DNA from 3 places in the Streptomyces sp. NPDC088252 genome. Region 2 is predicted to be linked to each of the others. Evidence: riboswitches for the same ligand, from Rfam matches in the RefSeq annotation. Region 2 holds a riboswitch; each other region holds the start of a gene.
What was found. A riboswitch is a leader RNA that binds a small molecule or an ion and turns the genes downstream of it on or off. The one in region 2 is predicted to bind cobalamin.

Region 1 (9,890 bases), on a different contig from region 2:
CCAGTTGCGGCGCTTCATGGGCACGCACAGCGGTCGCAAGGCGCTCTACGCACAGGCGCTGGTCGCACACCTGCCCCTCGATCGTGTTCCCCGGCCGCTGGAGCGTCTCCTCACTCACGTCTGATACGGCCGGACGCCACTGCGGCGCCGGCGTGGCCCCGTCAGAGGATCGGAGGACGGGCGTCACTGGTCCCGTATCGAGCCATCGGTGTCCGGTGCATGAAGCCGGCAGCCCCGCCCGCCCCGATTGCGACCCGAGCCCGACAGCGAGGAACTGAGCGCGGGGCGCGGTGCGACCGGTCCCGGCATCCGGGCCGGTGCCAGAGGTGGAGTGGGTCGACCACGTGGAACGGATCCGATCCGGGCTCCGGAGTCGTTCGTCCTCGGCTGGTTCCCCACCGAGGAGACTGACGCGTGGGCTGCTCCCCTCGCGGCTTCCACATTCGGCGGCTGAGGGCTTCCGTGCGCGGGTGGGCTGGAGTCGTTCGCAGGGTCGACGCCCTCTGTGGTGGGCTGCCCCGGCGTTTCTCCTCGATGACATCGAGCACCCGGTTGTTCATCTGAGACCCAACCTGGTCCGTTGTAGTACCACTCCCCACGGTGTTGCCACCAACACCCCCAACTCACGGCCTGGGGCCAGTGATCGGGGCTCCGTCCCGGACCAGAGTGGTGCCATGTCCACTCGACGCGAAGCCCTTGCCGCCTCGGCCGCCCTGACCGGCGGCGCCCTCCTGTCCGCCGCCCCGACCGCGGCGGCCGTCCCCCGCGTGGCCCCGGACCGCGCAACGCCCGCACCCGGTCAGCACCCCGGCGGCACCATCGCCCTCACCCACGCCACCGTCCTCGGCGCGGGCCCCGACCACACCGTCCTCATCCACGACGGCCGCATCACCCGTACCGGCCGTTCGGCCGAGGTCCCGATCCCGCGCGGGACGACGACGTACGACCTGACCGGCAAGTACATCGTCCCGGGCGGCCTCGTCGAGGCCCATGTCCACAACGACGGGCCCGAGAGCGTGCTGCCGCCCCTGTTCCCGCTCAACGGCGTGACCGCGGTCCGTGAGATGTGGGGCGGACCCGTCCACCACGAGTGGCGCGACAAGGTCCGCGCGGGCGAACTCCTCGGCCCGCGCTGGGTGATCGCCAGCTCGATCATCGACGGCGGCCCCTCGCTCTGGGCCAATGACACCGGCGAGCGAGTCGTAGAGGTCACCGACGCCCCGTCCGCACGCCGCGCGGTACGGGAGGCGAAGGCAAGCGGCGCCGACTTCGTCAAGGTGTACTCACGGCTCACACCCGAGGCGTACGAGGCGATCGCCGACGAGTCCCGCCGCCAGGGTCTGCGCCACGCGGGCCACTGCCCCGACACCCTGCCCATCGCCCGCGCGAGCGACGCCGGGCAGCAGTCCATCGAGCACCTCCACGCCCTGCTCCTCGCCACCTCCGCCCGGGAGTCCGAGATCAGGCGGGCCATAGCGAAGGTCCGTATCGACGCCACCCTGCACACCAGCTTCGAGCGCTACGCGAGCTGGTTCCGGCAGGTGAATGCTGTGGAGTGGCAGGCGGTGCGGACGTACGACGTCGGCCGTACCCGCGCCCTATTCGACCGGCTCGCCGCCAACGGCACCCGCGTCACACCGACCCTCACCGTCCACCATTCCCTGGAGCGCACCGACCAACTCCAATCCGATTCACCGGAGTTCAAGTATCTGCCCGAATGGATGACCGGCTACTGGCCCACCACCTGGTCCGCCCTCACCGCCGGCCGCACCGCGCAGGACACCGCCAGGATCCATCGGATCTACGAGCACCGGCTGCGACTCGTCGCCGAACTCCACCGGGCCGGCGTGCAGTTGCTCGCGGGCACCGACACCGGCACCGGCTACGCGGTCCCCGGTTTCTCCCTCCACCACGAGCTGGAGCTGCTCTCCGAGGCCGGACTGCCCACCCGGGACGTCCTCCACGCCGCGACCACCGCGCCCGCTCGGATGCTCGGCCTGCCCACCGACCGCGCCGACCTGCTGGTCCTGGACGCGGACCCGCGCACCGACATCCGTCATACGCGGCGGATCGATTCCGTCCTGGTCGCGGGCCGCTACCTGGACCGCGGGGAACGCCTGCGCCTGCTGGCCGACGTGGCGCGTGCCGCCGCCGCGAGCGAGCCCCCGGCCGCGGGGGCCGCGGCCCCCCACGTCTGCGCCCACTGATCACTCGACGGACGCGCCCGAGCCCCTTCGCCGTTTCGGCGAAGGGGCTCGGTGACGGCGCGTGGCGGGGACCGCTGGCGACCGCACAGCGCCAGGTCGGCGCACCCGGCGCCGTGGTTTCAGCGCCACCGGCGGGAGTTCGGGGGCGGGCAGTCGGTCGCCCTCGTAGCCCTTCCTTACCGAAACGGGATGTCTCAGCGCACCCTTCCCCGTGGTTTCAGCGCCACCGGCGGCAGTTCAGGAGCGGGCAGCCGACCTCCGTCGTAGCCATGCACTTCCCCGAACCGAGCGCCGACCATCCAGTCCGAACGCGCCTGCGCGATCTCCTCGTGGGAGCGCCCGATGAAGTTCCACCACATCACGATCTCTTCCGCGAAGGGCTCGCCGCCGAGCAGCATGAGACCCGCGTCGGTGTCCGCGCGCAAGGGGAGTTCGCAGCGCCCGCAGCCGAGGTAGAGCATGGAGCCGGGCAGCACGGGTACGCCGTCGACCTCGGCCTGGCCGGACATCGAGAGCACCGCGTACTCGAAATCCGGATCGAGCGGCAGGCGGGCCTCGGCACCGGCGGACAGGGACACGTCGGCGCCGACGATCGGGGTGTAGGCGGTGCCGGGCGAAGTGGCGCCGTCGAGTCCACCCAGGATCAGGGTCGCGGTGAGGCCGGGCGCGGTGACGGTCGGCAGTTCGGTGTGGTGCTGGAAGTGCGGTTCGACGTGCCGGTGAGCCTCCGGCAGGGCGACCCAGAGCTGGGCGCCGTGGAGAAACCTCGCATGGGACTTCGGGCTCTCCTCGGAGTGGCTGATGGCGCGGCCGGAGGTCATCAGTCCCAGCTCGCGCGGGCGGATCGTCCGCAGGCTGCCGAGGCTGTCCCGGTGCAGGACCTCGCCGTCGTGCAGCCAGCTGACCGTCTGCAGACCCATGTGCGGGTGGGGCGGTACCTGCATCCCTGGTTCGCCGGCGATGTCGTCGGGGCCGTAATGATCGACAAAGGCCCACGCGCCGACCATCCTGCGGCCCAGGTTGGGCAGCAGCCTGCGGACCTCGGTGGACTCACCCAGCTGGACGTGGCGGGGGGTGAGGAGTTCCCGTACGGGCTCGGCGACGACGAAACCCCGTCCTCCGCAGACGGAGAGTGCGGCCTGGCGATCGAGATTGCTCATGGCGCTCAACCTATTCCCGCGCGGGCCCGGGGGTGCCGGTTGCCCACGCCGATAATTTAGTGGAATATTCAACCAGTGCGCTGTGTTCGGGTCAGTGAAGCGTGACCGAGCGCATGGCGCGGTCAGCAGCAGGGCGGGTCCGGGGACGGTCCGTGAAGGAGGAGTCAAGTGAGCGACACCTATTTCGAGTTCGGTACGGCCGCCGAGCGTTGGGACCGTGCGCAGATGTTCTTCGAGGCGAAGGAGTACATGACTGCGGCCCGGATTCTGGAAGGGCTGGTCGAGGAGGCGCCGGAGCAGGTCTCCCCGCGTCTGCTGCTGGCCCGGACCTACTACCACTCGGCGCGGCTCGGCAGGGCCGAGACGGAGCTGCGGGCGGTCCTGGAGCGCGACCCGGTGGAACCGTACGCCCGGCTGATGCTGGGCCGCACGCTCGAGCGCCAGGGCCGGAGCGCGGAGGCGACCGGTCATCTGCGGATGGCGGCGGCGTTCTCCGGGGACTTCGACTTCGACGGTGACCGGAGGACCGGCGCCTGACGGTCGTGCGGGTTCTCAGCGGTCGTGAGGGGCGTTCGACAGACGGTTCGGCCATTCCGTCAGGAGGGCGCCCTCGGCCCGGGCGATTGCCGGGTCGGGCGGCTGTCGCAGCAGTGCGTTCGGCCGGGCCCCGGTGTCCGAGGCCCGGGCCCCGGTGTCCGGCGCCCGGGCCTCGGACGCGGTGACCCCCGTGTCGTCCGTGTCGGCGGAGGTGCCGGACACGTCCGGAGCGAAGGACACGGCGTGCAGGGCGTCGCGGACCTGCCGCGACATGCTCGCGTCGCCGAAGGGCGAGGGGTGGGCGACGGGCATCAGCCGCCATCCCGAACATCGCTGCACCCAGCGCTCGCCGGGGCCCACCAGGCCGCGCAGGACCCCGTTCCGCTGCCCGGCGGACACCCCTCCCGGACAATCCGGATGCCGTGCGCCCGCCCCTCATGATAGTTCACTCGGTCATGACCGACCTTGAGACTCCCCGCCTCCTGCTCCGCCTGATGAGCGCCTCCGACGCCTTGCAGGTGATGGCCGGCACGCCGGGCGAGGGTGCCCGCTGGGCGCCGGGATACCCGCCCGCCGGCGAGATGGCCGCGGCCGAGCGCTTCCTCGACGCCTGCGCGACGACGGGGGATCCGAGCCCCTTCGGCTCGTACGAGATAAGTCGCCGTGGGGACTCCCTCGTGATCGGCGGGATGGGATTCCATGGCGCCCCGGACGAGAACGGGCACGTCACGATCGGCTACGGCCTCGTTCCCTCGGCTCAGGGAAAGGGCTACGCCTCCGAGGCGCTGCGCGCGCTGCTGCTGTTCGCCCGCGAGCAGGGGGTGATCTGTGTGCACGGTGACACCGACCTGGACAACCTCGCGTCGCAGCACGTCATGACAGCCGTCGGCATGCGCCTGGAGAAGGAGGACGCGCAGTTGAAGTACTACCGGATCGATTGGTGCCGGCAGAGCGAGGAGCAGTGAGGGCGCGTCCGTCCGTTTCCCGGGTGCGGTCGCGTCGGGCGGGACGGCGGAACCCGCCGGGAGGCCCCCGGCGGGTTCCGCCGTTCCGCTGGTGGTGAGTGGTACGCCGGTCAGCCGGCTGCGGCGGCGGCCCGGTTCGCCGTACCGTCTCCCGTCGCGACGGTGTCGGCCCTCGGCACGAGAAGCCGTTCCGTCAGGTGGCCGAAGACGAGACCGAAAGTCACCCAGAGGGTGGCCTGTACCGCGAGCGTGGCGAGCCGGAACTCCCAGAGCAGGGTGGCCGGGAAATCCCTTCCGACCTCGTTGAACGAGGGCAGGAACGCGTAGGCGACCCCGATCACGACCGCATAGGCGGCCGATGCGGTGACCGTCGCGTTCCAGTTGCCCAGCCGCGGAGCCAGCCGCTTGCCGAGGATGACGGCGGCGACCGCCAGCAGCACGCTGAGGGCGACCATCAGGAAGAACAGGGCTGTGCGGCGGCCGATGGTGTCGGGGTTGCCGACGGCCGGCGGGTTGGCCGGGTACTTCAGGAACGGCACGATGTACACCGCCAGCAGGGCGGTACCCGCGATCAGGGCGGCCGTGGCCCGTGGGCCGAATCGGCCGATCCGGCCGAGGGCGTAGCAGAAGACGAGGGCGGCGATCCCGCCGATCGCCACACCGAAGACGAGCACGCCGGTGGCAAGACCCGCGGTGGACTGCACGGTGCGGCTGACGAGTTCCTCACCGCCGCCGTGGTCGTGGGCGTGCGACTCTTCGAGGGCGATGGCCGCGTCCACCCGGGACTCGCCGAGCAGGTAGGCGACGACCAGTGCGAGCGCGCCCGCGGCGAGGCCGGCCAGCATGCCGCGGACGAGCAGGGCTCTGACAGATATGGAGTTCATGAGGTCTTCCCCTGGATCGGACGGTGCGTCAGTGGCAGGGGAAACCGAGGAGGTGGCGACCGTCGTGGACCCACTCGTGGACACCCTCGCCGGAGACGACCGCGGTGGCGCCCTGTTCCGCGCCGACGAAGTACAGCAGTACGAGCATGAGGATGCCGAAGAAGACCGCCCAGGCGATGGACTTCAGAGAGATGGGGGTGATCGCCGGTACGGCGGTGGCGGGGACAGCACTCTGTGCCATGGCAGAACCTCCTGAGGGAACACGCGTCCCGATCGTGGTGCCTGAGACGAAGGTGCTGGGTCTGACTTCCCGTACGGGTACGGGTACACAGTGGCGCGACCGTGCCGGATTCTCACCGGACTTCCGTCACACCTTCGTCATGTTCGTCGGACGATACCCCCTGGGAGCGGACAGGGCCACGGCGCCGTCGGCGGGGCCGCAGCGCCCGCATGCCATGGTGGGCGCACGCGAGAGGCCACAGTTCAGGGAGTTGACCGGGCCATGACGGTACAGCTGATGTTGATCTCACCGGCGCTCAACGCCGCGCTGCGCGAGGCCCGCATCGACGACGATGCCCCGCTGGACGCGGCCGGGGCCCGGCGGGCACGTGCCGCCGCCGCGGCGGTGCCACCGGCCGACCGGTATGTGCGCGGGCCGTCCGAACGGTGTGCCGGGACCGCCGACGCGCTGGGGTTGCGTGCCGGGCCCGAACCCGCTCTCCGTGGCTGGGACATGGGCCGCTGGAGCGGACGGAGACTGGCCGAGGTGAGCGGCAGCGAGCCGGACGCTGTGTCGCTATGGATGACCGATCCGTCGGCGGCTCCGCACGGCGGCGAATCGTTGCTGGAGTTCTGCGCCAGGATCGGCGGCCTGCTGGAGGCACTTGAGTCCGGGGACGGCGAGGGGGGCGGCCGCGTGCTGGCGGTCGTCGAGCCCGCCGTGGTGCGGGCGATGGTCGTACGGGCGCTCGCTCTGCCGGCGGAGGCGTTCTGGCGGCTGGATGTCGCCCCGCTCACCCTGACCGGGCTCAGCGGCCGCTCGGGACGGTGGAATCTGCGCTGCGGTCGGCCGCTGTCCCCCGCTGCGCGGAGCCGGCTTCCCCGGTCCGCCCCCACTCGCCTGGACAACTGAGGTGCCGGGGGCCGCGGTCAGCGCATAGTCGGATGGCGCAGCTGGTTCGCCCTGTCCGCCAGACAGACGCGTCGCAAGAGGGAACCCGGTGGGAATCCGGGACTGCCCCGCAGCGGTGAGTGGGAACGACCGCCGTCATCAAGCACTGGCCCCTGAAAGGGCTCCGGGAAGCGATGGCCAGTAGGTGTCTCGTGCGCGAGACGTGCCCACGAGTCCGAAGACCTGCCACTGCCCGTGCGCGTCGGACGCGCCCGGTGATCCCGGTGACCTCGTGGGCGGGTCGGCGTACGGATCGGGCAGGGCACACGCGCGTCGGCACGACGCCGCGGTTCCGTCCGGTCCGTCCTGCCTTCGCGTCTTCGACCCGTCCCGGGGTCGTACCAGGACACACGCTCGCGAAGGAGAGTTCCGTGACCAGCAAGTCCGCAGCCGCGGCAGCCCGGGCCACCGTGTACGGCTGTCCCCGCCAAGGGGCAGACCGGGAACTGAAGAGGGCCGTCGAGGGGTACTGGAAGGGCCGTGTCACCGCGGCCGGCCGGCGGGAGACCGCCGCCGGCCTGCGCCGCGCCAACTGGCTCCGGCTCGTCGACGACGGCATCCACGAGGTCCCGACCGGTGACTTCTCGTACTACGACCACGTACTGGACACCAGCGTGATGGTCGGTGCCGTGCCCACCAGGCACCGCGACACCGTCGAAGCCGACGGGCTGGACGGCTATTTCGCGATGGCCCGCGGGACGCAGGACGTGGCGCCGCTCGAAATGACCAAGTGGTTCGACACCTCCGACGGCCGCCGGCAACTGGGACCTGCGGCCGCCCGGCTCGCCATGGCCGCGGTCCACTCCACCGATGTCGCCGACGTGGCCCCTGAGCTCCTGCGCGTCCTGGTCCAGCAGACACGCGAAACGGTCAGTCTCGGCGTTCTCAGCGGAGACGAGATGGTATTCATCTACCGCGAACGCGGCCCCCAGTCCGTCAGCGTCAACGCTGAGCTCTGAGCCCGGCGCCCACTGCACGCCACCTCCGTCGGCAAGGCGTACCACCCAAGGCCAGGTAGTCAGTGATCTCCCTGAGTTTGCAAGCCAGTTGATGGCGGCGGCCTGGACGACCTGGTCACGGGCGGTCTGGAGGGCGACGGTGAAGCAGCAGCGGTCCGGGTCGGTGCCCGGCAGCGACTCCGCGGCCTCGACCATCACGGTCCGCAGGGCCTGGTAGAGAGTGAGCAGGGCCCACATCTCCTGCTCGACGCCGGCCGGGTCGCCCGAACGCAGGACGCGCCCGTTCGTGATCGTGCGGCGGAGCGCGTAGTACGCCGATTCGTGTTCCCACCGCTGGTGGTAGAGACCTGCCAGCACGGCCGCCGGGTAGTGGCGGGCGTCGGTCAGGGTAGTGACCAGCCGGTAGGAGCCTGTGAAGACGGTCCCGTCCGCGCAGGTCACCGTGATGGTCGCGTCGATGACACGGACTTTCTCCGTACCGATCACCGACAGGTACGAGCCGTCGCCGAGACGCGTCAGCACCGGAGTGCGGCGGTTGCCCCGGAGCCGGCCCAGCACCTGCACGGTGACCGTACGGGTGATGGCCACCACCGGGGCCGAAAGGACATGATGAAACGGCAACGGACCTCCTCGGGAACAAGCTGTCTTGGACGACTGCCTGTACCGACGGGCTCCGTTGCTCCACGCCGAGAATCCCTCAACGGGCTTGCGTGACCAGCGAAAACGCTAACTACCCGGCCTTGGGTCAAGGCCCGAACCGTCCCTCTGCTTGTCACCAGAGCCCTGCGTCCGTCCCAGTCACGACATCCGCGTCGGCTATTGTGCGATGCGCTTCGGACTTCCGGAGCACAGGTCCGCGCCGCTGTGTGCGCAGACGCTGCACCCGTGCTGCGGCAGGGCCGTGTCGCAGTGCGGGTCGCGATCTGTGGGCGCGTCGGATGCGGCCGTGAGTCGCGCTATATATGGGGTGGGGAATGTCCAGACATCGACTGTCTAAAAAGAGCCGCTACATTGCATGGGCGACTGGGGGTGCTGTCGTGGCCGCAGGTGCCGGAATCGCGGCACAAACGTCCATGGCAGCCACCGCCTGGCCCGTACAGAAGACCTACACTGGACGAGCGTTCGACACGTGCACGGCGCCCTCGCTCAATGCGATGAAAGCGTGGAACACTGGGTTCTACGGCGCCGCCGCCGTCTACGTCGGCGGAAAGAACCGTGGCTGCGCCCAGCCCAACCTGACCGCTTCCTGGGTGAAGTCGGTCAACGCCGCCGGCTGGAAGCTCATACCGCTCTACGTCGGCGCGCAGCCGCCCTGCCAGAAGAGCGCGAACCCGGAAAAGTTCACCTCTTCCACGGCTGCCTCCCTCGGCGCAAGTAACGCCAAGGACGCGGTGGCCAAGGCATCAGCGCTCGGGATGAAAGCCGGCAGCCCGATCTACTTGGACATGGAGCCGTACGACATCACCGACAAGGCGTGCAACGACGCCGTCCTGACATACGTGCGCTCTTTCACCAAAACGCTACGCAACGCCACTTACCGTGGTGGCTTCTACGGCTTCAGCAGTTCCAGCGCAAAGGCCATCGCCACCGCCACGAACAAGACTGACTTGCCGGGCAACCTCTGGTACGCGCTGTGGGACAAGAAGAACACGACCACCACAGACTGGCCGTGGAAACCAACTCAGTTCACCGACCACAGTCGTGGTCACCAGTACATGGTCAACAGCAAGGAAACCCGGGGTGGTTATACCATCACGGTCGACCGCAACGCATGGGACGCTCCGGTCGCGATCATCGGCTGAAATACTTCACGCACGACTATGGGCCCGGCCGTCGACAGGCATCGAGCGGGGGGAAGGGCGATCCGAGCTGTACCTCGGCCCCGTGCACCGGGGGGTCGAAGCGGGGATTGTCCAGGCGCAGGTAGTGGTGCTCGTCGTCCCCGAAGGCCGTCTGGTCCGCTGCCGCCAGCGGTAACGGGATGACGCATCGAACCGCGACCGCGGT
Region 2 (9,890 bases):
GTCATCCATCTCAAGGACGTCGTCAAGGCGGGCATGCGGGAGCGGTTCGACGAACTGCGCCGGATGGGCATCCGTACCGTCATGATCACCGGCGACAACCCGCTGACCGCGCGCGCCATCGCCGAGGAGGCGGGCGTGGACGATTTCCTCGCGGAGGCCACGCCCGAGGACAAGATGGCCCTCATCCGGCGTGAACAGGAGGGCGGCAAGCTGGTCGCGATGACGGGCGACGGTACGAACGACGCCCCCGCCCTCGCGCAGGCGGACGTCGGTGTGGCCATGAACACCGGCACCTCGGCCGCCAAGGAGGCCGGGAACATGGTGGACCTCGACTCCAACCCGACCAAGCTGATCGAGATCGTCGAGATCGGCAAGCAACTCCTCATCACGCGCGGCGCGCTGACGACGTTCTCGATCGCCAACGACGTGGCGAAGTACTTCGCGATCATTCCCGCGATGTTCGCGATGGTCTACCCGGGCCTGGACAAGCTGAACATCATGCGCCTGCACAGCCCGACCTCGGCGATCGCCTCGGCGATCGTCTTCAACGCGCTGATCATCATCGCCCTGATCCCGCTCGCGCTGCGTGGCGTGCGCTACCGGCCGTCCTCCGCCGCCGAACTGCTCGGCCGCAACATCTGGATGTACGGACTCGGCGGGCTGGTACTGCCCTTCCTGGGCATCAAGCTGCTCGACCTCTGCATCCAGTTCATCCCCGGCCTGCGCTGACAGACGGTCCGACGAGAGAAGACGGCGATCCCACCGTGCGCACCCACCTTCCCCCCGTACTCCAGCACCATCTGGTGGCCCTGCGGATGCTGCTGGCGTTCACCGTGATCACCGGCATCGCCTATCCCCTGCTCGTCACCGGCATCGCCCAGGCCGGCCTCTCCCACCGGGCCAACGGCTCGATGCTGACGACGAACGGCAGGCCGGTGGCCTCCAGCCTGATCGGCCAGGACTTCGCCCTGCCGAAGAAGAATCCCCACGACGCCCAGGAACCGCTGCGCCCCGACCCCGGGTGGTTCCAGCCCCGCCCGTCCGCCGGTGGCTACGACCCCACGAACTCCGGCGCCTCCAACCTCGGCCCGAACAGCACCGACCTGATCAGGAGCGTCGGGGAACGCCGTGCCGCCGTCGCCGCCTTCGACGGGGTCCCGCCCGAATCCGTCCCCGCGGACGCGGTCACCGCCGGCGGCTCCGGGCTCGACCCGGAGATCTCCCCGGCGTACGCCTACGAACAGGTCGACCGCGTCGCGAAGGCCCGCCACCTCGCCCCCGCCGAGGTCAGAACTCTGGTGTCCCGGCACGTCCGAGGACGTGTTCTGGGCTTCCTGGGTCAGGAACGCGTCAACGTCGTGGAGCTCAACCACGATCTGGCCGGGCTGGTGTGACCGGAAGGCGGGGCTCCTCGCCCGGCAGCCCGACACGGTCGAAGTCCCGGCCCGGACGGTCCCGGACAAGGGCGCCGTCCGCCTCCGGACGGGGCAGGTGCCCCATACGGGTGCCGAACCACCCCGGCCATGCGCCGACGGTTCTCCGAGGCACCTGGGCGAAGCCCGGCGCGTCCTTGAGGGCCCACACCGCGGTGGTCCGGTCACACTGTCCCTGGACAGCCCCCCGCACCCTGCACCGCGAGGTCACCCATGGCGTACGGTCTGGCCCGCCGCGAACTGCGGCCGAGAGTTCCGCTCCAGCACGGGGAGGGTGGCAAGTACCACTTGACCAGCCTGGAGGGGCTTGCCGCGCTGTCGTTGGACGCGCTGAGTTCGGTCGCGTACGGACCCGAGGCCATCGTGCTCGTCCTGATCGCCGCCGGGACCGGGGCGCTGACCGCCACGCTGCCGGTGACGCTGGTCATCGCCGCGCTGCTGGCGGTCCTGGTGATCTCGTACGGCCAGGTGATCGCCGTGCACCCCGACGGCGGTGGCGCCTACGCGGTGGCGAAGAAGGACCTCGGGCCGAGGACCAGTCTGCTCGCAGCGGCCAGCCTGGTCGTCGACTACGTGCTGACCGTGACGGTCAGCCTCGCCGCCGGCGCCGCCAGCCTCGCCTCCGCGTTCCCCGCTCTCGGCTCGCACCTGCTCGCCGTCTGTCTCATCGGACTCGTCCTGCTCACCGCTGTGAACCTGCGGGGAGTGGCCGACAGCGCCCGGGTGCTGATGCTGCCCACCGTGCTCTTCGTCGTGAGCATCTTCGGCATCATCGCCCTGGGGCTGCTGCGCGGCCATCCCGCAGCCGTCGTCGGAAGCGCTCAACCCGTCCACGTCACCGAGGCGTTGGGGCCTTTGCTGCTCCTGAAGGCGTTCTCCTCCGGTTGCTCCGCGCTGACCGGCGTGGAGGCGATCGCCAACGGAGTGCCCGTCTTCCGCGAGCCCCGTGTCAAGCGGGCGCAGCGCACCGAGCTGATGCTGGGCGCGCTGCTCGGGCTGATGCTGATCGGCCTGGCGGTGCTGATCCGCCGCGACCACGTGGCCCCACGCGGGGGTGTGACCGTCCTCGCCCAGCTGACCGCCGGCGCGTACGGAACGGGATGGCCCTACTACGCGACCAACCTCGTGGTGACCCTGGCCCTCGCCTTCGCGGCGAACACCAGCTTCGGCGGCCTGCCCGTCCTGATGAGCCTGCTGGCGCGCGACCACCGCCTGCCCCATCTGTTCGGGCTGCGCAGGGAACGTCCCGTCTACCGCTGGGGCGTGCTGGCGCTGGCACTGCTCGCGGCGCTGCTGCTGATCGCCGTGGACGGCGACACGCACCGGATGATCCCGCTGTTCGCGATCGGCGTGTTCACCGGCTTCACCATCAGCCAGATCGGGCTGGTACGGCACTGGGCGGGGCAACGGTCGCCGGGATGGCTGCGGCGCGCGGCGCTCAATGGCTCGGGCGCGGTACTGACCGCCGTGGCCGGAGCGGTCCTGTTGGCCACCAAGTTCCTCGAAGGAGCCTGGGTGGTGGTCGTCACCGTTCCCCTGCTGATGCTGCTGTTCGCCCGTGTCGAGCGTTACTACACGGCGGTCGGAAAGGAGCTCGGTCTCGGAGAGATCCCCCCGGCGCTGCGCCCCGCCGAGTCCCTGGTCATCGTTCCGGTCGGAGAAGTCAGCAAGCTCGCCCAGCACGCCCTGACGGCCGCCAGCGCCCTCGGACACGACGTCGTGGCGGTCGCCGTCCACTCGGACCCGGTCAAGGCTCAGGAACTGAGCGACAGGTGGGAACGCTGGAACCCGGGCGTGCGTCTGGACATCATCGACAGCCCGCAGCGCTCTCTGGTGCAGCCGATCGTCGAGTACGTCGAGCGGGCGGCGGAGGAAGGGCGGCAGATCGCCGTCCTCATCCCCGAGGTCGAGCCGCTCCACCGCCGCTACCAGATCCTGCAGAACCAGCGCGGCATCCTGCTGGCCGCCACGCTCATGGCCCATACCGATGTCGTCGTCTGCATGCTCCCGTACCGGCTCAGCCGGTGAACGCCGCATTCACGGCGGGCCTCATGACCGTGCGGCGCGCCGCGCATCGCAGCCGGACGCTCTGCGTGGCGGCGCATCGGTGGGTACGGCCCGTGTGGGTGAGGGAGGCGGAGCAGCGGTGCGGATGAAGTGCCGCGGTGGTGGCCGGGGCGAGAAGCCGGCCGGGCGGGGCGATCAGCGCCGCACCTATGCCTTGCAGTGCTCGTCCGGCCAGCTCTGTCCAGACCTGACCGGCGAGGCCCGCGGCCAGGGAGCCTGCGGCAAGCACGATCCAGCCGGCACTGAAGAATATACCCCGTAGGGGTATCAATGGCCGACCGCGTGGGCGAGCGCCCCGCTGTTCGCCGTCGAGGTGGTCGCACGCGGGGCTCCGTGGGTCGCCGCACGTCTGTGCGGACGGGTCGCGTCCAGTGGCGTCCCTCGCCCCCGCTCCGCAGGTGCGGGGGCGGATCCCTCCGTCGGTGTGCCGGTGAACTCCGCTGGCGACAAGGGGAGTTGGGGTGTGTCTCACCGCCTCGCCGGCCGAGTTCCGTAGCAGACGCGCGGGGCTCGTACGGTCGCGGCAAGGGATTTCACCCGTACGTCCGCATAAATGCGTATCACTCCACTTTTGACGATACGGTCGGCGACGTGCTGTCAGCTGTTGCCCCGGGGCCGGGAGTCCGCCGCCTCGTCATCACTCTTCTTCTGAGCCTGGCGACCGTCGCCGTGGCTCACGTGCTGATGTGTGGTGTGCAGGCGCAGGACGGGCACCATGTGACGCCGATCAGCGGCTCGTTGTCCGCGGTCGCCCCAGATGTGCGGGACATGGAGCACATGGGGGACACCCCGGAACCCGCCGGCTGCGACGCGTCCGGGGCCGGGCACCATCCGGCGGCTCCCGGCGGGTGCTGCGATTCGGCCGCGCTCCTGGGCGAGGTGTCGACGCGATCCGTACTCCCTCTCCTGGAGGCCCTGCTGCTCACCCTGGCCGCGTGGGGGCTCATGGAGTCGGGCCTTTCGGGTCTCGCGCACCGCCCCCGCGGTCTCGCAGCCGAGGGGGCGTCGCCCTTCACGGGATGCGCTCTGCTGCGCCTGGTCTGCGTCAGCCGTACGTGACACGGCTCCGTGCGCCCGGTCGCTCCGCCGATCGCCCGCACGAGCCGCGCCCTCTCCCGTACCGCTCTCACGCAACGGCCCCGTCCCGTCGTGGCCGTGGAAGGACCAGGTCGGCATGACCACTGCTCTGCGCAGCATTTCCCCCGACGACGTGCACGCCTTCGTGGCGGCACACGAACTCCCCGAACCTGCGGGCGCCCCCCGCCGTACCCCCGCCGGAATGGTGGGCAACACGCCGGTCCTCTGGGTCGGAAGCCCCTTCAGCCCCGTCGGCCGCGGCTTCTGGGCCAAGCTGGAGGGCGCCAATCCCGGCGGCATCAAGGACCGTCCGGCCCTCCACATGGTCGCGGCGGCCCGAGCCCGCGGAGAGCTCCGTCCCGACGCGCCCGTCATCGAGTCCACCAGCGGAACCCTCGGACTCGGTCTCGCGCTCGCGGGCATCACCTACGGCCATCCGGTCACGCTGGTCACCGACCCGGGCATGGAACCCCTCATGGTTCATCAGCTGCGGGCCCTCGGCGCTCGCGTGGAGGTCGTCGAGGAACCGAGCCCGGCCGGCGGCTGGCAGCAGGCGCGCAGGGACCGCGTCCGCTCCCTGCTCGCCGCGGCTCCCGGCTCCTGGTGCCCCGACCAGTACCACAACCCGGACAACCCGGCGGCGTACGCGAACCTCGCCCTCGAACTCGCCGTACAGCTCGGCCGGGTGGACGTGCTGGTGGCTGCCGTCGGGACGGGCGGACACTCCGCCGGGATCACCCGTGCGCTGCGCGCGATCTCACCGGGCGTGCGGCTGGTCGGTGTCGACTCGGTGCGCTCCGCCATCTTCGGCCAGCCCGCCGGAGACCGCCTGATGCGCGGCCTGGGCAGCAGCATCCATCCGTGCAACGTCGACCACGCCGCGTTCGACGAGGCCCACTGGGTCGCACCGGACGAGGCGGTCTGGGCGGCCCGGCGGCTGGCCAGAAACCACTACGCGAGTGGCGGCTGGAGCGTCGGCGCCGTCGCGCTGGTGGCCGACTGGCTCGCCCGCACCCATGCCCCGGGCACCCGTATCGCGGCGATCTTCCCCGACGGAGTCCATCGTTACTGGGACACGGTCTACAGCGACGACTACTGCCGTGCGCACGACCTCCTCTCACGCCCGCCCGCGGACGACCCCGACGAGATCGGCCATCCCGGTGAGCGCGCCGTGGAGCGCTGGACGCGTTGTGTGAACATCACCGCGCCGCACGTGGACGAGGTGGCCGCGCGATGAGGGGATTCGTCCGGCAGTTCCGCTCCTTCGACGGCCCCGTCCGGCTGCTGATGGTCCAGCAGTTCACCATCAACACGGCGTTCTACATGCTGATGCCGTACCTCGCGATCCACCTCTCGGGCGGCCTGGGCATGGCCGCCTGGGCGGTCGGACTGGTGCTCGGCGTAAGAAACTTCAGCCAACAGGGCATGTTCCTCATCGGTGGCACGCTCGCCGACCGGCTCGGTTGCAAGAACGTGATCATCACCGGATGCGTCCTGCGGACCGTCGGCTTCGGACTGCTCGGCCTCGTCGATTCGCTGCCCGCCCTGATCCTCGCGTCGGCGCTGACCGGCTTCGCGGGCGCGCTGTTCAACCCGGCCGTGCGGGCGCATCTCGCACGGGAGGCGGGGGAGCGCCGCGTGGAAGCGTTCGCACTGTTCAACGTCTTCTACCAGGTCGGCATGTTCGTCGGTCCCTTGATCGGTCTCTCCCTGATCGCGCTGAACTTCCGGATGGTGTGCGCGGTGGCGGCGCTCCTCTTCCTCGGGCTCACTCTCGTACAGATCAGGGCCCTGCCCGACCGAGGACGTCCGTCCGAAGCGGGCGAGGGGCGCCAGGGAGTGCTCGCCGACTGGCGCGCCGTGGCGTCCAACCGCCCCTTTCTGCTCTTCTCGGCGGCGATGATCGGCTCGTACGTCCTGTCCTTCCAGGTCTATCTGGCGCTGCCGCTCCAGGCGCAGCGGGTGGCTCCGGGGAGCGGGGACGGCGTCACCACCGCGCTCTTCGCCGTGTCCGCCGGTGTCGCCGCGGCCGGGCAACTGCGCATCACCGCCTGGGCGCGGGCGCGCTGGTCGCCCGGCCGGTCGGTCGTGTACGGCCTGGCGCTGATGGGCGGCGCCTTCGCACCGCTCGTGGTCGCCGGGGCGCCGCCCGGGGGAGCGGGACCGCTGATCCGGGCGGCGGCCCTGGTACCGCTGTTCCTCGCGGCCGCCCTGCTCGCCCTCGGTACCGCCCTGGTGTACCCGTTCGAGATGGACACCGTCGTCACGCTCTCCGGCGACCGGCTGGTCGCCACCCACTACGGTCTGTACAACACGATCTCGGGCGTCGGGATCACCGTCGGCAACCTCGCGACCGGAGCCGTGTGGGATGCATCCGTCGAGCAACCGCGTCTGCCCTGGCTGGTGTTGTGCGGCGTGGGCCTGCTGTGCGCCGCCGCGGTCGCCGCCTTGATGCGGACCGGGAGACTCGGTCCGTTCCGGGCCGGCCGGGCGAGGGAACCGGTTCCGCAGCGGTGAGGGGCGTGGGTGGCCACGGGGGGCTGCGCCGGACGATGCCCGCTGCGCAGGTGAGGAGCGCAGGGCGAGCCGGCGTCGTCAAGCCGACGTCAAAGGCCGGGTGTACGGGGCCAAGAGGCCGCTGACGGAGAGGCACGCCCCCGGGTGGGCGGACATGGCGTCACCGGTGCGTCCCGGTCCGTCGACGATCCGGGGCGCTGTGTCCGTCTCCAGGCGGAGGACCCGGCTCGCGAGCCGTCTCCTGCGTCGGCCTTCACGGGAGCGCCCGGCACGCCATCGCCCGGATACTCGACCAGCGGCGGTTCGAACCGGTCGGCCTGCAGTGCCGCATCGGCTCGCAGATCACCACCGTCAGGCCCTACCTGACCGCGCTGCGACGGATGGTCGGGCTGCCTGGGCGGCCTGTGCCCCGAGTTGAGAGGCGGTCTGCCCCGCCCAGAGCCTGCGGAAGTCACCGTCCCGCCACAGGCTCGGCAGGGCCGGCCGACCGGAGCGGGCCGCCTTCACCGCGGGCCTCCTGCCCGCGGACCGCCGGGCAGACCCGGCCTGCCGGGCGCCAAGGCCACGCGGAGCCCCGAAGGCCGAGCCGCGTCGAAGGCCCCATCGGAAGCGGGATCGAGTGTGTGCCGGACGGTGCGACGGTGTGCGGGCACGGCAGGAGAAGCGGACGGCACAGGGCCCCCTTGAGCTGCTGAGAACGGCGCCCGCCGCGCGACGCACGGCAGGTGCGCCGGCTCGGGCGAGGGAGGGTTCGCCGTGCCGCGGATCGAGGGCAGCACGCGATGACGGGCCGGTCGCGGCCTATGGGGTCAACGCGCGCTCGGGTGACCGGGCATCTCAGCTCCTCAAGGGTCTCCGGGTGCCGAAGGCTAACGGACGGCAGCCTCTCGGCGAAGGGAATTTCGCCGGGCATCGTGGAGGACGAGGACCACGGTCCGACGCCGTGCCGGAAGCCGGGGCCGTCATCGCTCCACCCGGCCCGCCCGCCCGCTTGTGGGCGCCGCTCACCACAACGCTAGAGTGTGTGCGCCGTGGTGTTCGGGAAGACCGGTGACAGACTCCGAGGAGTCTCAGGCCGGAGCGGCCCTCGCCACTGTGATCGGGGAGTATCCGTCCCAACGACTGCCACTGGCCGTAGAGCGCGGCTGGGAAGGCAGGGGCGGGCACGAGCGCGAGCGAACCCGTCAGCCAGGAGACCGGCCACGGCATCTCACGAAGTCATCCACGAGGTGCTGGAGCGTGACCGTATGACCCTGCCCGATTCCGCCGTGTTCACGTGGCGGCGCGAGGACACCGTTCGAACCGTGGGGCTGCTCGCGGTGATAGCCGCCCTGCACGTGGTGGCGTTCGGCGTGCTGTTCCTGCTCGTCCTGCCACAGCACTACGAGGTCGGTTCCAAGGCGTTCGGCATCGGGCTCGGGATCACCGCGTACACGCTCGGCATGCGGCACGCCTTCGACGCCGATCACATCGCCGCCATCGACAACACGACCCGCAAACTGATGGCCGACGGCAAGCGCCCCGTGTCGGTCGGCTTCTGGTTCGCGCTCGGACACTCCAGCGTGGTCATCGCCATGGCCGCGCTGGTCGCCGGGGGAGCACGGCTGGCGGGGGTGCTGATCAACGAGAACTCGGGCACACACCAGGTGTTGGGTGTGGTGGGTACGACCGTCTCCGGATCCTTCCTCTATCTCATCGCCGCGTTGAACCTGGTCGCACTCGTCGGCATTCTGCGCGTGTTCCGGGCGATGCGGGCGGGCCGGTTCGACGAGGCCGAACTGGAGCAGCACCTGGACTCGCGCGGGTTCATGAACCGGATCCTCGGCAGGTTCACCCGGTCCATCACCAGGCCGGGCCAGATGTATCCGCTCGGCTTCCTCTTCGGTCTCGGCTTCGACACCGCCACGGAGGTCACCCTGATGGTCATGGCGGGCAGTGGCGCCGCGGCGGGCCTGCCCTGGTACGCGATCCTGTGCCTGCCGCTGCTGTTCGCCGCCGGAATGAGTCTGTTCGACACGCTCGACGGGACGTTCATGAACTTCGCCTACCAGTGGGCCTTCTCCAACCCGGTGCGCAAGGTCTTCTACAACCTCGCCATCACCGGCCTGTCGATCGCCGTCGCCTTCCTCATCGGCACGATCGAGCTGGTCACCATATTCCACGACAAGCTCGGTCTGCGGGACCCGGTCACCGGCTGGATCTCCGGCCTGGACCTGGGCAATGTCGGCTACATCATCGTCGGACTCTTCGTGGTGGTGTGGGCGGCGGCCCTGGCCTACTGGAGGATCGCGAAGGTCGAGGAACGCTGGACGGGCCGCGCTCCCGACGGCGGCTGATGCCGTATCGCGCACCGCCGAGAGCCCCGCGCCGTCCGAGCCGCCCGGTCCGGCCCGCGGTGGGACGGGCACGCTCACATGGCCGACCGGTGATCGAAGGCGATCAGCGGATCACCGGTCAACGGATGCTCGACCACCGCCGCCCGCACGCCGAACACCTCCGCCAACAGAGCCGGAGTGAGCGCCTCCAGAGGAGTGCCGGACGCGACCAGCGCTCCTTCGTGCAGCACATGCAGGCGGTCGCAGACCGAGGCCGCCGCGTTCAGGTCGTGGAGCGAGACCAGTGTGGTGCGCCCCTGCGCCCGCAACAGTGACAGCAGCTCCACCTGGTGGCGCACATCGAGGTGATTGGTCGGCTCGTCCAGCACCAGGACATCGGGGTCCTGCGCGAAAGCCCTGGCCAGCAGGGCCCGTTGGCGTTTGCCACCCGACAAGACAACGCGGAGAAGCGGCGATTCCC
Region 3 (9,890 bases), on a different contig from region 2:
TCAGATCTATTAGGTATCAGGCGACTTCGGTCATTGCGCCCGGGCCGCGGAAAGTGCGGCGGTAGGCGTTCGGCGTAGTGCCCAACGACCGTACGAACTGATGGCGCAGTGCGGCGGCTGTTCCGAAGCCGGTGCGCCCGGCGATCGTGTCCACCGTTTCATCGGATGTCTCCAGGAGGTGCTGTGCCAGCAGCACCCGCTGACGGAGCAGCCAGCGGTACGGAGTGGTGCCCGTCTCCTGCTGGAAGCGGCGGGCGAAGGTGCGCGGGGACATGTGCGCCTGGGCGGCGAGCTGTTCGACGGTCACCTCCTGGTCGAGGTGGCGCTCCATCCAGGCCAGGGTCCCGCCGACCGTGTCGCACCGCGTGCGGGGCAGCGGCCGCTTGATGTACTGCGCCTGCCCGCCGTCGCGGTGCGGCGGCACCACCATGCGGCGGGCGATGGCGTTGGCGGCGTCGGGGCCGTACGCCTGCCGGACCAGATGCAGACAGGCGTCGATCCCGGCCGCCGTGCCCGCCGAGGTGATGACCGGGCCCTCGTCCACGTACAGCACATCGGGTTCGACGACCGCCCGCGGGAAGCGGCGGGCCAGTTCGTCGGCATGACGCCAGTGGGTGGTGCAGCGGCGGCCGTCCAGCAGCCCGGCCGCCCCGAGCACATAGGCCCCGGAGCAGACGCTCATCACCCGGGCGCCCCGGTCCACGGCCCGGCGCAGGGCGTCGAGGATCTCCTCGGGGTAGTCCCGTGCGACGAAGTGGCTGCCGGCCGGTACGGCGATGAGGTCGGCCTCCTCCAGACGGTCGAGGCCGTGCGGCGTACTGATGGTGAATCCGGCGTGGGTCCGCAGCACCGGGCCCTCGGCGGAGACCACGGCGAAGTCGTGGACCGGCAGGCCCTCGTCGCTGCGATCGAGCCCGAAGACCTCGCACAGCACACCCAGCTCGAAGGGATGGACCTCGTCGAGCAGCAGGGCGGCGACATTCTTCAGCATGACACCAGTGTGGCAGTAATTCGATGGTCCATGACAGTCCTGCCACTGCCGCCATCCGTCCGCGCGGACGAGAGTAGAGCCATGAACACATTCCTGAACGTCCTGGGCACAGCCGCACTTTTCGCTCTCGTCCTGCTGCCCGCCCTGGCCGGACTCGCCCGGGAGCGCCGCATCGACCGCGAGCTGCGCGCCGCGGAACGGGCACGGAGCGACGGACCCCCGGAAACGACGGACGCCGCGCAACCGGTCGCGGCCGCGCGGCGTCCCTACGTCAGAAGCTGGGCGAGGATCTAGGAGTAGCTCGTCCGGATCGCGCCGGGCTCGCCGATCCGGCCCGATCCGACCGGAAGACCTAGAAGTCGTCGTCGAACGCGACCGATCCCTCCACCGCCACCTGGTACGCGGACGGTCGGCGCTCGAAGAAGTTCGTCAGCTCCTGCACGCCCTGCAGCTCCATGAACGAGAACGGGTTCTCGGAGCCGTAGACCGCCGGGAAGCCCAGCCGGGTGAGCCGCTGGTCGGCCACGCACTCCAGGTACTGCCGCATCGACTCCGTGTTCATGCCCGGCAGACCGTCACCGCACAGATCGCGGCCGAACTGCAGCTCCGCCGCCACGGCCTCCTTCAGCATGTCGGTGACCTGCTGCTGGAGCTCGTCGTCGAAGAGGTCGGGCTCCTCCTTGCGGACGGTGTCCACGACCTCGAACGCGAAGTTCATGTGCATCGTCTCGTCACGGAAGACCCAGTTGGTACCCGTGGCGAGACCGTGCAGCAGACCCCGCGAGCGGAACCAGTAGACGTACGCGAACGCGCCGTAGAAGAACAGCCCCTCGATGCACGCCGCGAAGCAGATCAGGTTCAACAGGAAGCGGCGGCGGTCGGCCTTCGTCTCCAGCCGCTCGATCTTCTCGACCGAATCCATCCACTTGAAGCAGAACTGCGCCTTCTCACGGATCGAGGGGATCTCCTCGACCGCGTCGAACGCGGCGGCACGGTCGTCCGGGTCGGGCAGATAGGTGTCCAGCAGCGTCAGATAGAACTGGACGTGCACGGCCTCCTCGAAGAGCTGTCGCGACAGATAAAGCCGCGCCTCGGGGGAGTTGATGTGCTTGTACAGCGTCAGTACGAGGTTGTTGGAGACGATCGAGTCACCCGTCGCGAAGAACGCGACGAGCCGGCCGATCATGTGCTGCTCGCCGGGGGAGAGCTTCGCGAGGTCGGCGACGTCGGAGTGGAGGTCGACCTCCTCCACCGTCCAGGTGTTCTTGATCGCGTCGCGGTAGCGCTCGTAGAAGTCCGGGTAGCGCATGGGCCGCAGGGTCAGCTCGAAGCCCGGGTCGAGCAGGTTCTTCTCGGAGTCGGTGGAGCTCATTACTGGCAGGCCTCGCAGGACTCGGGGTTTTCCAGGGAGCAGGCGATCGCGTCGGCGTCGGGCGTCGAAGCCTGCTGTACGGGGATGGGGGCGGTGGCCGCGGCCCGGCCGGAGGCCGCACGGGCGATCCGGGTCGCCGGGCGTGAGCGCAGGTAGTACGTCGTCTTCAGCCCCTGCTTCCAGGCGTACGCGTACATCGAGGAGAGCTTGCCGATCGTCGGCGTCTCCATGAAGAGGTTCAGCGACTGGCTCTGGTCGAGGAACGGCGTACGGGCCGCCGCCATGTCGATCAGTCCGCGCTGCGGGATCTCCCACGCCGTGCGGTACAGCGCCCGCACGTCCTCGGGGATCCAGGCGAAGCCCTGCACGGAGCCGCTCGCCTCGCGCAGTGCCTCACGGGTCCGTGCGTCCCACACGCCGAGCCGCTTCAGCTCCTCCACCAGATACGCGTTGACCTGGAGGAACTCACCGCTGAGCGTCTCGCGCTTGAAGAGGTTGGAGACCTGGGGCTCGATGCACTCGTACACACCTGCGATCGAGGCGATCGTCGCCGTGGGCGCGATGGCGAGCAGCAGCGAGTTGCGCATGCCGCTCCTGGCGACGCGGGCGCGCAGCGCGTCCCAGCGCTCCGGCCAGTTCAGCTCGGTGTCGTAGTGGTCGGGGTGCAGCACCCCGCGCGCGGCCCGCGTCTCGGCCCAGGCGGGCAGCGGGCCCGACCGCTCGGCGAGCTCGCAGGACGCCTCGTACGCCGCGAGCATGATCCGCTCGGAGATCTTGGTGGAGAGCGCGCGCGCCTCGGGGGAGTCGAACGGCAGCCGCAGCTGGAAGAAGACGTCCTGCAGACCCATCGCGCCCAGGCCGACCGGGCGCCACTTCGCGTTGGAGCGGCCGGCCTGCTCGGTCGGGTAGAAGTTGATGTCGACGACCCGGTCGAGGAAGGTCACGGCGGTCCGGACGGTGGCGTCCAGCCGCTCCCAGTCGATGGTGCCGTCGGCGACGAACGCGCCGAGGTTGACCGAACCCAGGTTGCAGACGGCCGTCTCGCCGTCATCGGTGACTTCGAGGATCTCGGTGCACAGATTCGAGGAGTGGACGACGCGGCCCGGCTCGGCGGTCTGGTTCGCGGTGCGGTTGGAGGCGTCCTTGAACGTCATCCAGCCCTGGCCGGTCTGCGCGAGGGTACGCATCATCCGGCCGTACAGCTCGCGGGCCGGCATCGACTTGCGGGCCAGTCCCTCGGCCTCGGCGGCCCGGTACGCGGCGTCGAAGTCGTCGCCCCACAGGTCGACCAGCTCGGGCACGTCCGCGGGCGAGAACAGCGACCAGTCGCCGTCCGCGTCGACCCGGCGCATGAACTCGTCCGGGATCCAGTGCGCCAGGTTGAGGTTGTGCGTACGCCGCTGGTCCTCGCCCGTGTTGTCGCGCAGCTCCAGGAACTCCTCGATGTCCGCGTGCCAGGTCTCCAGGTAGACGGCGGCGGCGCCCTTGCGGCGACCGCCCTGGTTGACCGCGGCGACGGAGGCGTCGAGCGTCTTCAGGAACGGCACGATGCCGTTGGAGTGCCCGTTGGTGCCTCGGATCAGCGAACCGCGGGCGCGGATGCGGGAGTACGAGAGCCCGATGCCGCCCGCGTGCTTCGAGAGCCGCGCCACCTGGTGGTAGCGGTCGTAGATCGAGTCGAGCTCGTCGAGCGGGGAGTCCAGCAGATAGCAGGAGGACATCTGCGGGTGCCGCGTACCGGAGTTGAACAGGGTCGGCGAGGAGGGCAGATAGTCGAGCCGGCTCATCAGCCCGTACAGCGCGGCCACTTCGTCCAGGGCGCGCTGCGAATCGTCCTCGGCGAGACCGGACGCGACCCGCAGCATGAAGTGCTGGGGCGTCTCGACGACCTGGCGGGTGTGCGGGTGGCGCAGCAGATAGCGGCTGTGCAGGGTCCGCAGCCCGAAGTAACCGAACCGGTCGTCGGCGCCGTCGGCGAGCGAGCGTGCCACCAGCGCGTCGAGGGCGTCCGCGTGCAGCGCGACGAACTCGGCGGTACGGTCCGCGATCAGGCCCTCGCGGTGCCCGACGGCGACGGAGGCGGAGAAGGAGACCGCGCCCTGACCGACCGCCTCGTCCGCGATGGTGCGGGTCAGGAGCCTGGCGGCGAGCCGGGAGTAGGCGGGGTCCTCGGAGATCAGCCCCGCGGCGGCCTCGGTGGCCAGCGAGCGCAGCTCGGCCTCGTCGGACCGGGCGCTGCGGCCGCGCAGCGCGGCGGCGGCGACACGACCGGGGTCGGTGTCGGGCAGATCGACGGTGAGGTCGGTCAGGGTCCGCAGCAGTGCGGTCCCCGGTCCGTCGTGTGCGGTCCCCTCGGACTCGGCCGCTTCGGACACGGCGACTGAAGCCGGATCGGCTGGCGCGATGGTCACGTGGTGCTCTCCCTCGCTCGGCTCGGGGCCGGCGGGGAACGGGGCAGCCGGGCAGAGGCGGGCCCGAGCGGGGCAGCACTCCGTACGGCGTCCACCGGCCCATCCGCGAGGCCCGGACGTCTGGCATCCGGTTCGGTCGAGCCGGATGCGCTGTCGGCAGGTCCTCGGACTTACTCGGGGGTGCGCAAAAGCGCACCGAACACACCGTTGCGGGACAGTTCCGGATTCGCACCGGATTCCCCTGCGGCGACAGCGAGCATGAGCATACATGTGGGGGCCGCCCGATGAGGCAGCCCCCACATGTTGTGTCGTACAAGGTGGGCCGGGCCCGCAGAACGAGCTGTACGGCCCTGTTCGGAGCCCGGGGCCCCCGACCATGCGGACGGCCCGCCGAACCCCGCAGGAGGGGGCTCGGCGGGCCGTCGGCCGGTGTCGGAGCGCTTGTCAGTGACCGCCGCCCGGAGCTCCGGCCGTGGCCGGCGGGAGCTCGACCTGGACGCCCGGGTCGCCCGCGTCGGCCGTGTAGTCGCCCGGGGCGGTCTCGTCGATTCCGACGGGCGCCTTCACGGCGTTCAGGACGAAGGTGAGCACCACCGTCACGACCACGTTCAGCACGAACGCCGTCAGGCCGATGTATCCGATCTCGCCGATACCGGGAATCTCCTTGGACGAACCGCCGAAGTGCGCCTGGGTCGGGCTGGCGACCCCGTACGCGGCCGCCGTGCCGTACACCATGCCCACCGCCCAGCCCGCGAGCAGCGCCCAGCGGTGGAACCAGCGGGTGAACAGGCCGCCGACCAGGGCCGGCATCGTCTGGAGGATCCAGATCCCGCCGAGCAGCTGGAAGTTGATCGCGACCGTCTTGTCCATGGTCAGGACGAAGGCGAGCGCACCGACCTTCACCAGCAGGGACACCAGCTTGGAGACCTTGGTCTCCTGCTCCGGGGTGGCGTCCGGCTTCAGGAAGTCCTTGTAGATGTTGCGGGTGAAGAGGTTCGCGGCGGCGATCGACATGATCGCGGCGGGCACCAGAGCGCCGATGCCGATGGCCGCGAACGCGACCCCCGCGAACCAGTCGGGGAACATGTCCTCGAACAGCTGGGGAATGGCCAACTGCCCGTTGTCCACCTTGATCCCGGCGGCGATCGCCATGAAGCCGAGCAGCGCGAGCAGGCCCAGCATCAGCGAGTACAGCGGCAGGATCGTGGTGTTGCGCCGGATCACGTTGCGGCTGCGGCTGGAGAGCGTCGCCGTGATCGAGTGCGGATACATGAAGAGCGCGAGCGCCGAGCCCAACGCCAGGGTGGCGTAACCCCATTGGCCCGCCTCGCCGGGTGCGAGCGCGCCGCGCGGCTTGCCGGTCGCCGGGTTGGTCTGCGAGAACGCCTCGTTCGCCTTGGCGAAGATGTCGTGGAACCCGCCCAGTTTGATCGGGATGTAGATGATCGCCACCGCGATGACCAGGTAGATCAGCCCGTCCTTGACGAACGCGATCAGCGCCGGTGCCCGCAGGCCGGACGAGTAGGTGTAGGCGGCCAGCACGGCGAACGCGATCAGCAGCGGCAGGTCCTTGACGAACCAGTGGGTGTTCTCGCCGCCACCGACACCCATCACGTCCAGCACCGCCTGGATGCCGACGAGCTGGAGCGCGATGTACGGCATCGTGGCGAGGATGCCGGTGACGGCGACCGCCAGCGAGAGGCCCTTCGAGCCGAAGCGTCCGCGGACGAAGTCCGAGGTGGTGACGTACCCGTGCTTGTGCGAGACGGACCACAGCCGTGGCAGGAAGGTGAAGATCAGCGGGTACACGAGGATGGTGTACGGCACGGCGAAGAAGCCGGCCGCGCCCGCCGCGTAGATAGCCGCGGGCACGGCGACGAAGGTGTACGCGGTGTACAGGTCGCCGCCGAGCAGGAACCAGGTGACCCAGGTGCCGAACGACCGTCCACCCAGGCCCCATTCGTCGAGGCTGGCCTCGTTCTCGGCCTTGCGCCAGCGCGCCGCCAGGAAGCCCATGACCGTGACGGCCAGGAAGAAGAAGATGAAGACGCCGAGCGCGACGCCGTTCACGCCGTCCTTCATGCCGACGCACCCCCCTTGCGGGAGCGCTGGTCACGCTGCCACAGCTTGTACGCGACCATCGTGAGCGCGGTGGAGATCAGCACCCAGAGCATCTGGTACCAGTAGAAGAACGGGATGCCGATGAAGGTGGGGTCCACCTTCGCGTACGAACTCACCCAGAGCATCGCCACGAACGGTGCGACGAGGCAGAGGGCGATGACCACCCGAACGGGCGTGATGGTGGGCGGTTTTCCTTCAGGGTCTGCTGCCATGCGGCGACTCCGTCCCCTCGCTGATCACCTGGTGTAATGCGCAGGAAATCTAGGGGAGGCTTCCGGTCACCGTCACCCCCTGTCCGCATTGCGGTCCGACAACGGTCCCGTGAACGGGATCGAATGTTCGGAATGTTGTCAAACGTGCGAGAGCCGGCCCGCGCGGAGGCAGGCGAACGGCCCCCGTGGAGTGACGCGTTCCAAGGGGGCCGTCGACGGTCGTGTGCGGGGACGCAAGGGCCGAAACCGGTCGGCCGCCACGTCCGGGGTCAGTCCGTCGGCCGCTTCAGGCGTGCCACGAACTTGTACCGGTCGCCGCGGTAGACCGAGCGCACCCACTCCACCGGCTCGCCCTGCCCGTCCAGCGAGTGCCGGGACAGCATCAGCATCGGCAGGCCCACATCCGTACCGAGCAGTCCGGCCTCGCGCGGGGTGGCGAGCGAGGTCTCGATGGTCTCCTCGGCCTCGGCCAGCCGGACGTCGTACACCTCGGCCAGCGCGGTGTAGAGCGAGGTGTACTTCACCAGCGAACGGCGCAGCGCGGGAAAGCGTTTGGCCGAGAGATGCGTGGTCTCGATCGCCATCGGCTCCCCGCTGGCGAGCCGCAGCCGCTCGATCCGCAGCACGCGGCCACCGGCCGTGATGTCGAGCAGCCCGGCGAGCGTGTCGTCGGCCGTGACATAGCCGATGTCCAGCAACTGGGACGTCGGTTCCAGCCCCTGGGCGCGCATGTCCTCCGTGTACGAGGTGAGTTGCAGGGCTTGCGAGACCTTCGGCTTGGCGACGAAGGTGCCCTTGCCCTGGATGCGCTCCAGCCGGCCCTCGACGACCAGCTCCTGGAGCGCCTGGCGCACGGTGGTGCGCGAGGTGTCGAACTCGGCGGCCAGGGTCCGTTCCGGTGGCACGGGTGTGCCGGGCGGCATGGTGTCCGTCATGTCGAGGAGATGTCGCTTCAGCCGGTAGTACTTCGGGACGCGTGCCGTCCGCGTGGCCGCGCCCGTCTCGTTCTCCGTACTGCCCCCGTCGGCACCCATGGCCCGCCTTCCCGACTGCTGCGTTGCTGCCGTCACCGGCTCCTCCGTCTGTCGCGGCTCACATGGTGGCACGGTCCGGTCACGGCTCGTCGCCCTCCCTTAGGTGTCGGTCCTATAACGGACGCGAGTGCACTTCTTATACACCCTTGACACCCCAAAAGGTCTAGGCCAAGCTCCCGGTACTGGTCTAAACCATTAAAGACCAGGTCCAGCCCCAGCAGTACTCGTCGAATGTCTTCGCGGTGGGCGGGGTTGCAGTTTCCCTGAGGAGGGTTTGGCGTGAAGCGCAAGCTCATCGCGGCGATCGGCGTCGCAGGCATGTTGGTTTCGATCGCAGCATGTGGTTCGGACGACGACAAGGCCTCGTCGAAGGACCCGAAGGACCGCAAGGAATCGCTCACCGTCTGGCTCATGTCGGACGCGCAGAGCACCTGGCCCGAACTGGTCAAGGACGTCAACAGCCAGTTCAGGGCGAAGTACCCCAACGTCAAGGTCAACGTTCAGTACCAGACCTGGGCGGACAAGGCCAAGAAGCTCGACGCCGCCCTGGCCGGTGACAAGTTCCCGGACGTGGTGGAGCTCGGTAACACCGAGACCATGACGTACATCCTCAACGGGGCACTCGGCGAGATCGACCCGAAGAAGTACGAGAACTCGGACACCTGGATCAAGGGTCTGAAGGACACCTGCTCCTTCGAGGGCAAGCAGTACTGCGTGCCTTACTACGCGGGCGCCCGCGTCGCCATTTACAACAAGGACATGTTCAAGGCCGGTACCGGCAAGGACACCCTGCCCGCCACGCAGGACGAGCTGTTCACCGCGCTGGACAAGATCGGCGACAAGTACGGCAAGGACAAGGCGTTCTCGCCGCTGTACCTGCCGGGTCGTTACTGGTACGCCGCGATGTCCTACGTGGCTGCCGAGGGCGGCCGGATCGCCAAGTACGACGAGGGCAAGAAGGAGTGGAAGTCCACCCTCTCCACCCCCGAGGCCCAGAAGGGCATCACGGACTTCGTCGAGCTGGTCAAGAAGTACAACCACGGGGACAAGACGAAGGACGAGGCGGACCACGCCAACGTCATGGCCAACGAGAAGACCGCGCTTCTCTACGGCAACGGCTGGGAAGCCGGCAGCGTCGTCGACTCCAAGGCGAACGGCAACCCGAAGCTGGAAGGCAAGATCGCCACGGCGGGTATGCCCGGCCCGAACGGCAAGGCCCTCCCCTCCTTCATCGGCGGTTCCGACCTCGCCACCATCTCCAAGTCGAAGGTCCAGGACCTCGGCGAGGAGTGGATCTCGATGTTCACCAGTGGCAAGTCCGAGGAAGTCCTCGCCTCCAAGAACATCCTTCCGAACAACACCAAGCAGCTTGAGCCGCTGAAGGCCAAGCCGGAGACCGCGGCCATCGCCAACGCCGTGCCGGACGCCTGGTTCACGCCGATCGCCCCGGGCTGGACGGCGATCGAGAAGAAGGAAACGCTGGAGATCATGCTGCTCGACATCATCAAGGGCAAGTCGGTCGCGGACGCCACCAAGGCGGCCGACGCGGAGATCGACTCGATGATCAACAAGGACTCCTGAGCCCCGAGCCCACGGAGTCCGGGCCGGTGAGTCTATGAGCCACCGACTCGACTGATCATCTGCGGGGGTGGCGGTCCGGAAACGGGCTGCCACCCCCGCCCTCCGGTACCCGGTCCGAAACGGAAGGCAAGCACAATGAGTGCCGCCGACATGAAAGCAGCCGACCCG

Region 1: linked by a shared signal. The riboswitch ahead of ACIOHC_RS16675 (CbtB-domain containing protein) and the one ahead of ACIOHC_RS41770 (HoxN/HupN/NixA family nickel/cobalt transporter) in region 2 are both predicted to bind cobalamin.
Region 3: linked by a shared signal. The riboswitch ahead of ACIOHC_RS24495 (ribonucleoside-diphosphate reductase subunit alpha) and the one ahead of ACIOHC_RS41770 (HoxN/HupN/NixA family nickel/cobalt transporter) in region 2 are both predicted to bind cobalamin.

What each region holds. Positions count from the first base shown of each region.
Region 1 covers NZ_JBIURS010000007.1:153,742-163,631, reverse strand. Annotated here, with positions in the region: gene ACIOHC_RS16710 (ATP-dependent endonuclease) at 1-124, shown strand, start outside; gene ACIOHC_RS16705 (amidohydrolase family protein) at 675-2,207, shown strand; gene ACIOHC_RS16700 (pirin family protein) at 2,402-3,367, opposite strand; gene ACIOHC_RS16695 (tetratricopeptide repeat protein) at 3,536-3,904, shown strand; gene ACIOHC_RS16690 (hypothetical protein) at 3,920-4,303, opposite strand; gene ACIOHC_RS16685 (GNAT family protein) at 4,360-4,869, shown strand; gene ACIOHC_RS16680 (CbtA family protein) at 4,980-5,753, opposite strand; gene ACIOHC_RS16675 (CbtB-domain containing protein) at 5,782-5,994, opposite strand; adenosylcobalamin (AdoCbl) riboswitch at 5,998-6,146, opposite strand; gene ACIOHC_RS16670 (histidine phosphatase family protein) at 6,256-6,885, shown strand; cobalamin riboswitch at 6,911-7,130, shown strand; partial or broken gene ACIOHC_RS16665 (5-methyltetrahydropteroyltriglutamate--homocysteine S-methyltransferase) at 7,296-7,670, shown strand; gene ACIOHC_RS16660 (glycoside hydrolase domain-containing protein) at 8,858-9,685, shown strand; gene ACIOHC_RS16655 (hypothetical protein) at 9,702-9,890, opposite strand, start outside.
Region 2 covers NZ_JBIURS010000044.1:26,217-36,106, forward strand. Annotated here, with positions in the region: gene kdpB (potassium-transporting ATPase subunit KdpB) at 1-729, shown strand, start outside; gene kdpC (potassium-transporting ATPase subunit KdpC) at 765-1,394, shown strand; gene ACIOHC_RS41740 (APC family permease) at 1,647-3,461, shown strand; gene ACIOHC_RS41745 (hypothetical protein) at 3,451-3,729, opposite strand; gene ACIOHC_RS41750 (hypothetical protein) at 4,092-4,559, shown strand; gene ACIOHC_RS41755 (PLP-dependent cysteine synthase family protein) at 4,675-5,814, shown strand; gene ACIOHC_RS41760 (MFS transporter) at 5,811-7,094, shown strand; partial or broken gene ACIOHC_RS41765 (diaminopimelate decarboxylase) at 7,352-7,495, shown strand; cobalamin riboswitch at 8,110-8,314, shown strand; gene ACIOHC_RS41770 (HoxN/HupN/NixA family nickel/cobalt transporter) at 8,342-9,430, shown strand; partial or broken gene ACIOHC_RS41775 (ABC transporter ATP-binding protein) at 9,505-9,890, opposite strand, start outside.
Region 3 covers NZ_JBIURS010000012.1:61,486-71,375, reverse strand. Annotated here, with positions in the region: gene ACIOHC_RS24510 (helix-turn-helix domain-containing protein) at 17-991, opposite strand; gene ACIOHC_RS24505 (hypothetical protein) at 1,073-1,285, shown strand; gene ACIOHC_RS24500 (ribonucleotide-diphosphate reductase subunit beta) at 1,344-2,363, opposite strand; gene ACIOHC_RS24495 (ribonucleoside-diphosphate reductase subunit alpha) at 2,363-4,774, opposite strand; cobalamin riboswitch at 4,912-5,047, opposite strand; gene mctP (monocarboxylate uptake permease MctP) at 5,219-6,856, opposite strand; gene ACIOHC_RS24485 (DUF3311 domain-containing protein) at 6,853-7,107, opposite strand; gene ACIOHC_RS24480 (GntR family transcriptional regulator) at 7,377-8,141, opposite strand; gene ACIOHC_RS24475 (sugar ABC transporter substrate-binding protein) at 8,421-9,722, shown strand; gene ACIOHC_RS24470 (sugar ABC transporter permease) at 9,858-9,890, shown strand, end outside.